DNA from 4 places in the Clostridium sp. LXY-7 genome. Region 3 is predicted to be linked to each of the others. Evidence: riboswitches for the same ligand, from Rfam matches in the RefSeq annotation. Region 3 holds a riboswitch; each other region holds the start of a gene.
The links. Region 3 has a riboswitch for cobalamin ahead of ACI48Q_RS04020 (ABC transporter substrate-binding protein). Riboswitches for the same ligand answer to the same signal wherever they lie in the genome.

Region 1: linked by a shared signal. The riboswitch ahead of ACI48Q_RS17445 (hypothetical protein) and the one ahead of ACI48Q_RS04020 (ABC transporter substrate-binding protein) in region 3 are both predicted to bind cobalamin.
Region 2: linked by a shared signal. The riboswitch ahead of ACI48Q_RS02180 (cysteine-rich small domain-containing protein) and the one ahead of ACI48Q_RS04020 (ABC transporter substrate-binding protein) in region 3 are both predicted to bind cobalamin.
Region 4: linked by a shared signal. The riboswitch ahead of ACI48Q_RS10080 (YitT family protein) and the one ahead of ACI48Q_RS04020 (ABC transporter substrate-binding protein) in region 3 are both predicted to bind cobalamin.

What each region holds. Positions count from the first base shown of each region.
Region 1 is NZ_JBLLJL010000005.1:235,654-238,872, forward strand. It holds gene ACI48Q_RS17430 (hypothetical protein) at 1-237, opposite strand, end outside; gene ACI48Q_RS17435 (DUF1858 domain-containing protein) at 253-441, opposite strand; gene ACI48Q_RS17440 (N-acetyltransferase) at 553-981, opposite strand; gene ACI48Q_RS17445 (hypothetical protein) at 1,604-2,050, opposite strand; cobalamin riboswitch at 2,207-2,397, opposite strand; gene ACI48Q_RS17450 (N-acetyltransferase family protein) at 2,581-3,108, opposite strand.
Region 2 is NZ_JBLLJL010000001.1:452,940-456,158, forward strand. It holds gene ACI48Q_RS02170 (hypothetical protein) at 1-173, shown strand, start outside; cobalamin riboswitch at 268-441, shown strand; gene ACI48Q_RS02175 (hypothetical protein) at 736-1,155, shown strand; cobalamin riboswitch at 1,323-1,497, shown strand; gene ACI48Q_RS02180 (cysteine-rich small domain-containing protein) at 1,763-2,020, shown strand; gene ACI48Q_RS02185 (BMP family protein) at 2,313-3,219, shown strand, end outside.
Region 3 is NZ_JBLLJL010000001.1:845,028-848,246, forward strand. It holds gene ACI48Q_RS04015 (FecCD family ABC transporter permease) at 1-301, opposite strand, end outside; gene ACI48Q_RS04020 (ABC transporter substrate-binding protein) at 385-1,323, opposite strand; cobalamin riboswitch at 1,429-1,598, opposite strand; gene ACI48Q_RS04025 (YjjI family glycine radical enzyme) at 1,876-3,219, shown strand, end outside.
Region 4 is NZ_JBLLJL010000002.1:619,214-622,432, forward strand. It holds gene ACI48Q_RS10070 (homocysteine S-methyltransferase family protein) at 1-65, shown strand, start outside; gene ACI48Q_RS10075 (class I SAM-dependent methyltransferase) at 211-771, shown strand; cobalamin riboswitch at 916-1,101, shown strand; gene ACI48Q_RS10080 (YitT family protein) at 1,284-2,135, shown strand; gene ACI48Q_RS10085 (sigma-54 interaction domain-containing protein) at 2,152-3,207, shown strand.

The DNA of each region.
Region 1 (3,219 bases), on a different contig from region 3:
TCTATATTCTACACTCTCAATTCTTCTTTGAAGCCATCCATGAATATTTTCATGCTCTATTATATCCTCTAATCTTCCCTCTGGTGCTTTACCATAGAGTTCATAGCTTTTCTCTCTCAGTTCATTTAGCGGATAATTTTTTTCTTTGGTTCCTTTTAGTACTTCTTCTATTAACTTTTCATGTAACTCTATCTTGTTGTATAACCAATAATGTATTTTACCAAGAAACGCACTCACTATAAATTACCCCCTTTATATAGCATTAAGCTTAGTTAAAAGTTCCTCCACATCTAATCCATGAACCATGCATGCCTCTTCAAGAGTCTCAGCTTGTGCAGATGGGCATCCAACACAACCCATTCCAAAACTCATTAAAACCTCTATAGCTTTCTCATTATTTCTTATTACTTCACCAATTGTCATTTCTTTTGCTATTTTCATAATCAATTACCTCCGTTTCATTTGTTATTTATAGTATACCTCTAAATTCAATTAACATCCGTAACCTAAGTTACGGATGTTAAATTATTTTATGAATTTTTTAAAAACATATTAAAGTTTCATAATATATTCTTCTTCTCCTGTGATTTCATCAAAATTCGTAGCTTGAACTTTAAATCCATTATTAGTATAAAACTTAACTGCAGTTTCATTATTTTTATATACAGCTAGTTGAAGCTCAAAATATTTATCCTTTACATATTCTATGAGCTTTCTTCCTATCCCCTTATTTTGATAATCTACATGAATGAACAAGGCACCTATAAAATTATTTTCTAATATGCTTATAAATCCTTGTATCACTCCATCCTCTTCATAGACATAAGTCTCAGATGCAGGAATATATTGATTTTTAACTTTCTCATAACTATCTATCCAATACTGCTCGGGTATAAATTTATGCCCTTTTATAGTTGAATCTTTCCATATCCCCATAATTTCATTTATTTCTTTTTCATTTTTATTTATTGCTCTTATCATTTTAAAACAACTTCCCTTCAACATGATTTTCTTTCTAATTTTTACCTATTATACATCTGAAATCAGTTAATAATAGAAGAACAAATAGGTTTTTCATATCTTAAGTTGCTTTAAATATAAAAAGATTATAGATTTAACTAAAGAATTGTGTTAAATACCATAATCTTGCCTGTATTTAATCACAATAAGCAATCCCAAGATTTAGAATAACACATCACAAATAAAAGGTAATGATAAATACCCTTAATTTTGTTCACTATTATCCTGATACTTTATTGCTTATCTGTGCATTAAACACCTACCTCTCTCAATTATAAATATATAATAGCAGAGAATACTCTAAGTTGTCAAATATTTGTAATTATATTTTTTATTTTTGGCTTTGTTTTAATATAGTTGTTGATTTTAGAACTACATATTATTACGAAGCAAACCATTTGCAGGAAGATTAGATTTACTTAGATTCTATGAAAGTGAAAAGCTAAAATACAACTTATCCGAACGTAGTGAGTTGTTGTATTTTAGCTTTTCACTTGAATAGAGCCTTAGTAAATCAAGCTTTCGAAACGGTTTGTGAGTAATAATATGTAGTTCATTATCAACACCATATTAAAACAAAGCCTTATTTCTCTACATATTTATTAGAGAATTCTATCATATGATTATATAACTTCAATATATTATCATGATTCTTCTCATAGAATTTCACTAAGTCTTCATAGGATGTTTCATCTATTGATGAATCACTAGAGCTAAGAGTTTTAAAATAATTATAAAATTCAGCTGTGAGCTCTGGTAAAAAACCAGCACCAATGCATTTATCAATACTTACAGTATATAGTGCTTCATTATATGGCTCACTGATTGTAACTAAGCACTTGCTCATATACTTCCCAAGAAGATTTCTAAATCTATCAAATTCTAACTTAAACACTGCTTCCATATATTTTTGTGTTATCGGTTTTTCATTATTATATGAATCTATAATTTCATCTAAAGTTTTAAGGACCCTTAATACATCCGATGTAACCATAGATAATTTCTTTCCATCAAACTCAAATCTTTTCATATACAACCACTCCTAACTTATAATTTAAAATTTATACAATTTTAATTAGATACGTTTAAAAATGTGGAAATAAAAAACCTCTTAGCTACCAAAGCTAAAAGGTTGCAAATCTTGTATATACACAGATTCCAAATACACCCTCCTATCTCTCGTAGAATTCTAGCGCAAAAATAGGCAGTTCTTCTGGCTCAAGTATCATAATTTTCTTCTGCCTTCCCATTAAAAACAGTGGCATACTAGAAGAAAACTCCTCTCTTACAGCGGCGGGACCGCGTGGGGCTTTCACCCAACTTCTCTTTTAATCAATGATACCAAAATATCATTCAACCTAATTTCTAAAATATTCAATTATAAATAATATACTATACTATCCTCATTTTTATGTCAAATTTATACCATGCAAGCTATATTTATTAAAATTTCTTTATTGTTCAATACTTAACTTTTAAATATTATCTAAAAAAAATTGACGCAGATCTACTATTACATCAATTTTTATAAAATAATTATATTACATAACTTTGTTTATATTATATTTTTTTGTATTGATGAAATTCCCATCCATAAGCTACTTCCTTAAGTTTCTTACCCCCAATGTCTACACATTTTTCTTTGATTTTCTTCCCACCCTTTATTTCATAAAATCTACGAGCCTTATAATTTTCTTCTAACACCCAAATAAGCATAGAGTCAAATCTTAGTTCAATTAACTTTTCAGTTACTCTTTTAAACAATAAACTTCCCACTCCACTATTTTGGTATTCCTCAGCAATATATATGGCATATAGCTCTCCTCTATATACAGAGTCTCCTTCTCTTTCTTCACCACAGGTAGCAAATCCAATTACACCATACTCTTCATCTTCAGCTATAAAAGTATATCTAGTTTCTCTAAGTTTTCCACTGATTATATCTTGCCATGCTTTTGCCTTCTTATCATAAGATAATTCCTCTAAATATTTATCAGGTACTATTTCCCTATAAGCAGTACGCCAAGTATCTACATGTATCTTTGCTATACTAGAAGCATCTGATAAAATTGGCTCCCTAATTATCATAAAACTCCACTCCTATAATTACATTTTTATAATTATATCATCACCTTAAATTCAATTACAATTATTAGCCATAATTGTAATAAAAGTATAATTTTATAATAGTCAAAATTA
Region 2 (3,219 bases), 390 kb from region 3:
CGCTATTCAATATGAAGGGAGATTTTTCAGGTTATGGAAGTGAATATAATGAAAAAGAGGTTATTGATAAAGTAATTATAGATTTAGATAAACCTAATAAAAACACCTTAAAATTTAATATTACTTCTGCAAATTATTTAATAAATGGAGATTGGGAATTTAGCATAGAGTAAAATTTATAAATTGTTAAAGGTACAAAATTATTTATCTTTGAGTATTCAATAATATTGAAATATGTAAGAGAATATAATATAATGATTATGAAATTAAATATAATAAGTATTAGGTTCCACTAGGAATTAATAGGGAAAATGGTGAAAATCCATTGCAGCCCCCGCTACTGTAAGCATGGACAAATCCTAAAAACCACTGGAGTATTCTGGGAAGGTAGGATAAGTATGAAATGCAAGTCAGGAGACCTGCCTAATATCTTCAGCATAGTTTTCGGTGGGAAAATAGCATTGCTATTATAAAAAAGTATTGTATGAATACTTTATGTTAGCATATAATAAACTCCCATTATTGGGAGTTTTTTATATTATAGAATAATCTTAAGCAATAGGAATAGATTCTTATAGGTTAGGATATATAACGAAGTATATAGCTTTCGGTTTTTGTTATTTAGATAAGTCATCTAAATAACAATTTATAAAAACTATTATAATTAAGAAAATCTGCAATTCTACATAAATAAATATCAATTATTAATATTATAGAGAATAGGAGGTAAGTAGAGTGATGACGTACAATTTATTTATGGAAAACCAGATTAGTAGATATGAAGAAAATATATGGGAGAAATATGTAATTATTGCATCGGAAATAGTTGAAAAACAGAACATATCAATACTTACGAAAGCTAGATTTACAAATAATCTTTATAATATGGATAAAGATAAGGAATTGAATTCATTAGTTTCCATATACACCAATTTAATTGATGAACTTAAACAAGAAATGTTATCTAAAAAAGAGGCACTTGAGAAAATAGATAATGTTTTAGAGAGATTAAAGGTTAGATTTAATATTAATGGTAATATTGATAGATTTTATTATAATTATAATAGTGAAAATATGGAGGGAGTTATAGAATTTATTATAGATAAATTTCTAACTTTAATAGCCATTGTATCAGGAGAAATTAGAGATTTTTAGATTAGGTTGTGATTTAATATGTAGTTATAAAATCAACATTATATTAAAACAAAGCTATAAAGTATTTTAAGTTTTCTAAAACTTAAGCGAAATAATATTGAACTAATGTATTGAGTACATTCTTATTACGGTATGATATACTATAATAAGAATGTAGTTAGAATGAAAAGTAAATAAAGATATTAGACTTATATTGTGATTAAACGGTAAAATGGTGAAAATCCATTACAGCCCGCGCTACTGTAAGCATGGACAAGTCTTAAAGGCCACTGGAATAATTCTGGGAAGGTAGGATGAGAATGAAATACAAGTCAGGAGACCTGCCTTATATTATAATAAGATTTTCGGAGGGAAAATACTAATAGATATAGTTTTATTTGAGTTTTAATAGGGCTATATTTAAATTGTATAACTCCCTGTTGGGAGTTTAATTTTTATTATAAGGTAATCTTAAGTTGTATATTTTTTAGAAGAGAAATTTAAAAATGTAAACTTATAACATAGGCATTTATAAATACTCATTATTTTAAAATACTATTCAGAATAATAGGTTATAAGTGCCAGTTGTTTAAATTAATACTATAAAATAGAAAAGGAGATGCTAAGTATGAGCTGTAACTATAAGTTTTTTCAACATAAAGACTGCGAGTATTTTCCATGTCATAAAGTAGCTAATGAAGAGAAGTTTAATTGTCTATTTTGCTACTGTCCACTTTATTTTACAGAAAATTGTGGGGGGAATTGCAAACTTCTTGAGGGAGGAATTAAGGACTGTACTAACTGTATGATACCTCACTCAGAAAAAGCATATGATTATATAATAGGAAAAATAGTTGAAATAAATAATAATAAGAGAAAAAAATAGTACTGAAATTCAGTACTATTTTTTTCTCTTATTATTAATGTATGATGATTCTAATATTTACAAAATATTTAGAATATTTAAAATATTTATCTTAGAATTATTGTTATTATACCTTTTTATGGTATAATTAAATATAAATTACATTTTCTGATTAACTAATCAATTAGGGATATATTTAGTTAAAGCTATATATTTCATTGGAGCCATCTAGATTATTATACAAGCTATAATTTGGCTTAATCATCTACTGATGATTAGATATAAAATGTAAAAAATAGAGAGGTGAATAATAATGAAGAAACTATTAGCGTTAGTATTGTCTCTTGTCATGGCTCTATCAGTATTCACAGGCTGTTCGTCCAATGGTAAAGCTGATGACAAGGACAAAGAAAAGATTCGTGTTGCCCTTATTCTTGAAGGTGCTATCAGCGATATGAGCTGGAATGCAACAGCTTATGAAGGTCTTAAAAAAATTAAGGCTATGGGTGCAGAGGTAGCATATGTGGAGAATGTTCCAGCTTCTTCTGTCGCTGACAGCATTCGAACCTATGGTGATGAGGGATATGACGTAATATTCTTGTCCACTAATAGCTATGCAGATGCAGGAAAAGCAACTGCAAAAGATTATCCAAACACTCAGTTTTTTATGATTAACTCCAACGTTACAGCAGATAATGTAGCATCCTTTGCTATACAAGATGCAGAGCAGGGTTTCCTTATGGGGGCATTGGCAGCATTACTTACAAAATCCGGAACGGTTGGTTTTGTTGGCGGTTTGGAAATCAATCCAATTATCAATGGCGGTGAAGGCTTTCAGCAGGGTGTTAAATATGTTAACTCTAATATTAATGTTATTTCGACCAACACTGGTTCTTTTGACAATGTAAGTGCTGCAAAAGAAACTGCAAAAGCAATGGTAGGTAAGGGAGCAGACACTTTGGCTCCTATGGCAAATCAGGCATCCTTAGGCGTTATGGAAGCTGCTCAAGAAGCAGGAGTAAAGGGAATTGGATCTGGATTGAATCAAGAAACTGTTGCTCCAGATGCTGCTGTTGTAGCTATTGTAAAGGATACTTCAATAGCTTATGAAGCTGCTTATAAGGCATACATTGATGGTACAATCTCTAACGAAGTCTTAAAAATGGGTGTTGCACAAGGTGTTGTGTATATTGGTGATTACTACAGTGATGTTCCGTCTG
Region 3 (3,219 bases):
TTGGGTTTTTAAATATACCTTGATAGGTAGCACCTACTACAGAAAGGTTCATTCCAATAAGCGCTCCTAATAAAATTCTAGGGAGTCTTACATTTAAAACTATAGTAAAGGAAGTGGCTGATATATTACTGATATCTATTATATTGCCCAACAGGGGTATTTTACTTACTAAAATTTTAAAAGTATCCAAAGATGTTATATTGGCAGCACCTACGCTTATGGAAACTATGGTTAAAACTATCAATATTAATATTATAATTATGTAATTTAAAATATTATTTTTTCTCTTTAGGTAAGCCAATTATATCACTCTCTTCATAAAATTATTTAAATTAAATCAATTTATAAATAATATGCTCTAGTTATAACTAGAGCATATTTTAACTATTTAAAAAGCTCAGGATGAATAAGTTTAGTCATTTCTTCTAACCCTTGAGTTAATCTAGGTCCTTGTCTTACTATTAGATTGTCATCAATTTCTAGAACTTTATTTTCCTTAACAGCACGTAGATCTTTATAATTATCCGCTTGTATCATTTTATCCTTAGCTCCATAATTACTACTGCATATTATAACATCAGGATTGTTCTCTACAATTTTTTCAAAGCTGTATTTCCATCCTTCTATATCTTTTGCTATATTTTCTCCACCAGCCATTTCAATTATATCATTAATAAAAGTGTCTCCACCAGCAGTAAAATCTCCATTTCCGCCAAAATCAACCATATAATATACTTTTGGCTTACTAGTTACTGAATCGGTTTTAGATTTTATTTCTTTTACTTTTGCTTTCATATTAGCTATAATTTCTGAGGATTTATCTTTAGAATCAATGGCTATTCCTATCTTTTCTATAAGAGAGTAGGCTCCATCAAAGTTTTCTTTTTCATACAATGCAAGTACAGGAATACCAAGTTCTTTAAGTTTTTTTACAGTTTCTTCTTTAGTGTGAGTAGAAGCTAACACCAAATCAGGCTGCAAGGACACAATTTTCTCCACATTAGGATCATATAAACTACCTATGGATTCGATCTTTGAAACCTCAGCAGGGTAATCACAAAAATCAGTTCTTCCTATCAATCTATCTATGGCACCCAATTCACTAACTATTTCAGTGGTATTAGGTCCTAGAGAAATTATTTTTTCAGGCTTTTCATTAATAGTTACTTCTTCACCATAGCTATCCACTAATTTCACAGGATAAGAATTATCTGCAGAATTACTTTCGTTTTTAGGTGTAGGGTTATTTCCGCAAGCAGTTAAAAACAAAGCACATAACAAAAACAGACAAATAGTAGAAGTAATTTTCTTCATAAATTTCATTTTATCAGCTCCTTAACTTATAAATTTTATGTTTTGTTCAAAATAAAAAATCCCTAGAGGGATTACGTAGAAGTAGTACACTTCATCTCCTTTCCCGCCGAAAGTGACTGTAAATATTTTTAGGCAGGTCTCCTGGCTTATGGTTCATCCTAAGCTAACCTTCCCGTGAAATACAGTGGTTTTTAGCTTCGTCGCCATATACAGTAGCGGGGGCTGCAGTGTTTTGCACTTTCCCAATTAAGCCTTAGTATATTAAAAACAACTATTTAGTGATAAGTTATTTTATATACTTAGTGGCACCTGAAAATTATCAACTTAACATATAAAATTGTATGGTTTACACATCAAAAAGTCAATATAAACTAAATAAGGTATAATGAATTATATAGAATTTATGTAATTATTTATAAAATATTCATAACAATTATTTAACAATAATAATTATTCACAATTTGTAGAAAAATTTTAGAAATAAGTATATAATATATATAAGTATATAATATACTTAATAAAAATATTCTTAAACTTTTAGATGATTTGGAGGAATATATAATGAAGGATAGAATTCTTAATATTATAAAAGATAAGACTTTAACTTATGAAATGAAAGTTTTAAATTTAGCTAGAGAGGCAGAGAATTCTCTAGAGGTATTAAATAAAAGTGAAAAAACTAAAGATTATCAAGACATAGGAATTATTTGTGATTTAAATGAAGGTGAAGCACCATATAGACCTAGATATATAGTTCCTGACTATGAAAAATTTATGAAACAGGGTAGTGAGTTTTTAAGATTAACTCCTCCAACAAATATTTGGGAGGCTGTTAATAATCTTTTAATATTATACAAGCATGTTCCATCAATAACATCTTTCCCAGTATATGTAGGAAATATTGATACATTATTAGAACCATTTGTAGCTGATGAAAAGGAAGCTTATATGGCTATAAAATTTTTCTTAATGCATATAGATAGAACTATAACAGATTCTTTCTGTCATGCTAATATAGGACCATTAGATACAAAAGCAGGAAGAATAATATTAGAAGTTGAAAGAGAACTTCAAAATGCTACTCCTAATATAACTTTAAAATATTCCAAAGAAACTAATGATGAATTTGCTATAGAAGCTATTAAAACGGCTCTTTCTTGTGCAAAGCCAAGTTTTGCAAACCATGAAATGTTCTCAAAAGAGTTAGGAGAAAAATATGCAATAGCTAGTTGTTACAATGGATTAAATATAGGTGGCGGAAGTTATACATTAGTAAGGATGATACTTTCAAAATTAGCTCCTAAGGCAAAGAATGTAGAAGATTTCTTAAATAATGTATTACCTGAAGCTATAGAAATTATGCTTGACTACATGGATAAAAGAGTAAGATTCATAGTAGAGGAGAGTAACTTTTTTGAGTCTAATTTCCTAGTAAGAGAAGGATTAATTTCAAGGGATAGATTCACTGCTATGTTTGGATTAGTAGGCCTTGCAGAGTGTGTAAATACATTGCTTAATGCTAGTGAAGAAAAGGATAGATTTGGACATAGTGCTAAAGCTAATGAATTAGGAGAAACTATTATCAAAACTATGTATGATATAGTAAATAAACATGAAAATAAATACTGTGAAGCAACAGATAACCACTATCTACTCCATGCTCAAGTTGGAATTGAAACAGATAATGGAACAAGTCCAGGTTGTAGAATTCCAATAGGAGAAGAACCAATTCTTCATGAACACTTAGTACAAAGTGCAGTATTTCATAAATACTTCCCATCAGGAATAGGTGATATATTTAAATTTGATACTATGGCTAAAAATAATCCGAAGTCTATATTAGATGTAATTAAGGGAGCTTTTGCCATAGATATGAGGTATTTTTCACTTTACTGTGATGATTGT
Region 4 (3,219 bases), on a different contig from region 3:
GGGCAGATTTTTATGCAAAGGATGCTAAGGAGTCAGTAAAAATTGCTAAAGAGGTACTAGGATAGTATTTAAAGACCTATAGTCATAAGTAATAGAAAGTCAGAAAACAATAAGTTTAGAAAAAATTAAGAATTTTTAACATGAAATTTTAATAATTGTATTTTATACTAAAATAATGAAGTAAATTAAAATAATGGGAGAGGTTTTAGTATGGGTACAATAAAATTTCTAATAGAATATATTAAATCACCAAGAACTATAGGCGCCATAGCTCCGAGTTCTAAAAAGCTTGCAGAGAAGATGGTTAGCTCCATAGATTTTGACAGTGCAGAATGTATAATAGAATACGGTCCTGGAACTGGAATATTTACAGACAAGCTAGTAAAGGAGAAAAAAGAACATACAATGTTGATATTACTGGAATATAATGAAAATTTCTGTGAAAAATTAAAGAAAAAGTACATTGATTTTAATAATATTATAGTAGTAAACGATTCTGCAGAAAATATAGATAAATATTTAAAACAATATAAATTTGAAAAAGCAGATTATATAGTTTCAGGATTACCCTTTACTAGTTTGCCTAAAGATGTTTCTAACAACATATTAAACAAAACTAGGGACGTATTAAAGCAAGAAGGCTTATTTATAACTTTTCAATATACTCTATTTAAAAAGGAGTATATTAATACTTATTTTAGAGACATAAGTTTAGAGAAAGTTATTGTTAATGTACCTCCAGCTTATGTATTAAAATGTAAAAATACTTAATTAGATTTAAACCTCCTCTTGAATTAAACTAATGGAAGAGATATACTCAGATTGGTGAGATATTTTAAAAGTATGTGTTTCAACTTCGATAATTATTAGAAAATTTTGAATTCTAAAAATTTCTATTAAGTTGTAATTGGAAAATTTAATATATCAGATAGAGGTACAAAGCTTTAAATGCTTTGTTTAAAAGGGAAATAAGTGAAAATCTTATACGGTCCCGCCGCTGTAATGGGGAGAAGCTTCTTAACAGATGCCACTGATTTATATTGGGAAGGCTGAAGCAACTATGAACCAGAGTCAGAAGACCTGCCTTTATTGATACACTAATTACTCTACGGTTGATGGGGGGTGTCATAAAAAGATAGCTATATAAAAGCGTTATTTATTGTACTTTTATATAGGTTTTATCTGTACGGTTTTATGCCTCTTAACTCTTGAGTTAAGAGGTTTTCTTCTTTTTGGGCAATATATTTCATAATCAAATACAGAATATCAATGGAGGGATTTTTATGAGTAAAAAAATTAAGGAATTTATGTTAATCAATCTAGGAATTATCATGGTAGCATGTGGAATGTACTTTTTTTTAATGACTAATAATTTAGCTATAGGGGGAGCTAATGGATTAGCTCTAGTTATTAATTACTTTATTCCTAATATTTCAGTGGGGACTATAATGATAATTATAAATATAGTGCTTTTTATAGTAGCATTCATTTTTATCGGAAGTAATTTTGGTATTAAAACCATATACTCTAGCTTTGGAGTATCTTTTATGGTGTTAATTTTAGAGAAAACAGTAAATTTGACACATTCAATTACAGGGGATCTATTTTTGGAACTTGTCTTTGGAATCTTAATATCTGGTGCGGGCATGGGAATTGTATTTAATCAAGATGCTTCTACTGGAGGCACAGATATCATAGCCAAGATTTTAAATAAATTTTTTCATATTGATTTAGGAAAGGGTGTATTGTTATCAGATTTGAGCATCACTGTAGCTGCAGCCTTTGCTTTTGGACCAAAGCTATCCATGTATGCAATGCTAGGAGTAATCATAAATGGATTTGTCATAGATTCAGTTATAGAGGGAATTAACATTTCTAAGGAAGTTACTATAATCAGTGATGAATATGATAAAATTAACAATTTTATCATCAAGGATTTAAATAAGGGATCCACCTTCTACAATGGAAAAGGCGGCTTTACAAATAAGGAAAAGAATATAATTGTGGTACTTATAGGAAGAAGAGAGTTTGCAAAATTAAAGCGTTATATCAATGAAACAGATAAAGAGGCCTTTGTAACAGTAAATAATGTATATGAGGTATTTGGTTACGGGTTTAAAAGTATTACTCACTAATTAGAGGAGGTGTATTATGGAGAAGGATAAATGTTATGTTGGACATTCTATAGAAGATAAAAGGATAAATCAGATGAAAGAAAAGCTATATGACATTAGCGGTATGGTCATAAAAGATGAATCTATGGTTCAGGTTTTAAGGAGTGCTACAAAAATTTCAAAAACAGATATCACAGCATTGATTTTGGGGGAGACTGGAGTAGGCAAGGAGGGAATTGCAAAGTACATTCATTATAATAGCTCAAGAAAGGACAAGTCCTTTATAACAATAAACTGTGGAGCAATACCAGAGAGTCTTATCGAATCTGAGCTTTTTGGCTATGAGCCAGGAGCTTTTACAGGAGCTAACAAAGGAGGAAAAATAGGACTATTTCAATTAGCAGATGGAGGTACCATATTTTTAGATGAGGCAGGAGAGCTTCCTTTAACCACCCAAGTTAAGCTTTTAAGAGTGCTTCAAGAAAAGCAAATCGAAAAGGTTGGTGGCACAGAGTCACTTTCTATAGATATAAGAATAATTGCAGCTACCAATAAAGATTTAAAGGAATTAATAAATATGAAGCTATTTAGAGAAGATTTATATTATAGGCTTAGTGTATTTCCTATAGAAATACCTCCTTTAAGAAAGCGAAAAGAGGATATTTCACTACTTATAGAACATTTTACAGAGAGCATAAATAAGAAATATAATTCTAAATGTAGCTTTAGTGAAGATACCTTAGAATATCTTTATAACTATGAATGGCCAGGAAATGTTAGAGAGCTTAGAAATGTTATAGAAAGACAAATTATAATTAACGAAAATACCATGGTACAAGAAAGTAGTTTACCACAGGAGATTAGCAATACAAGAGTGGAACAGGATTACATACTTAGCATAAGTAACTATTCCATAAAGGGATATAGTTTAAGGGAAATTATGGACAGGGTGGAAATGGAGATTATAACAGATGCTTTAACAAGATATGGAAATATAAAGATTGCAGCAAAAGCCTTAAAAATAGATCCATCAACCCTAATTAGGAAGAGACAAAAATATATGAGGATTAGATCAGAAAATGATTTTAAATAAATAAATTTTTCA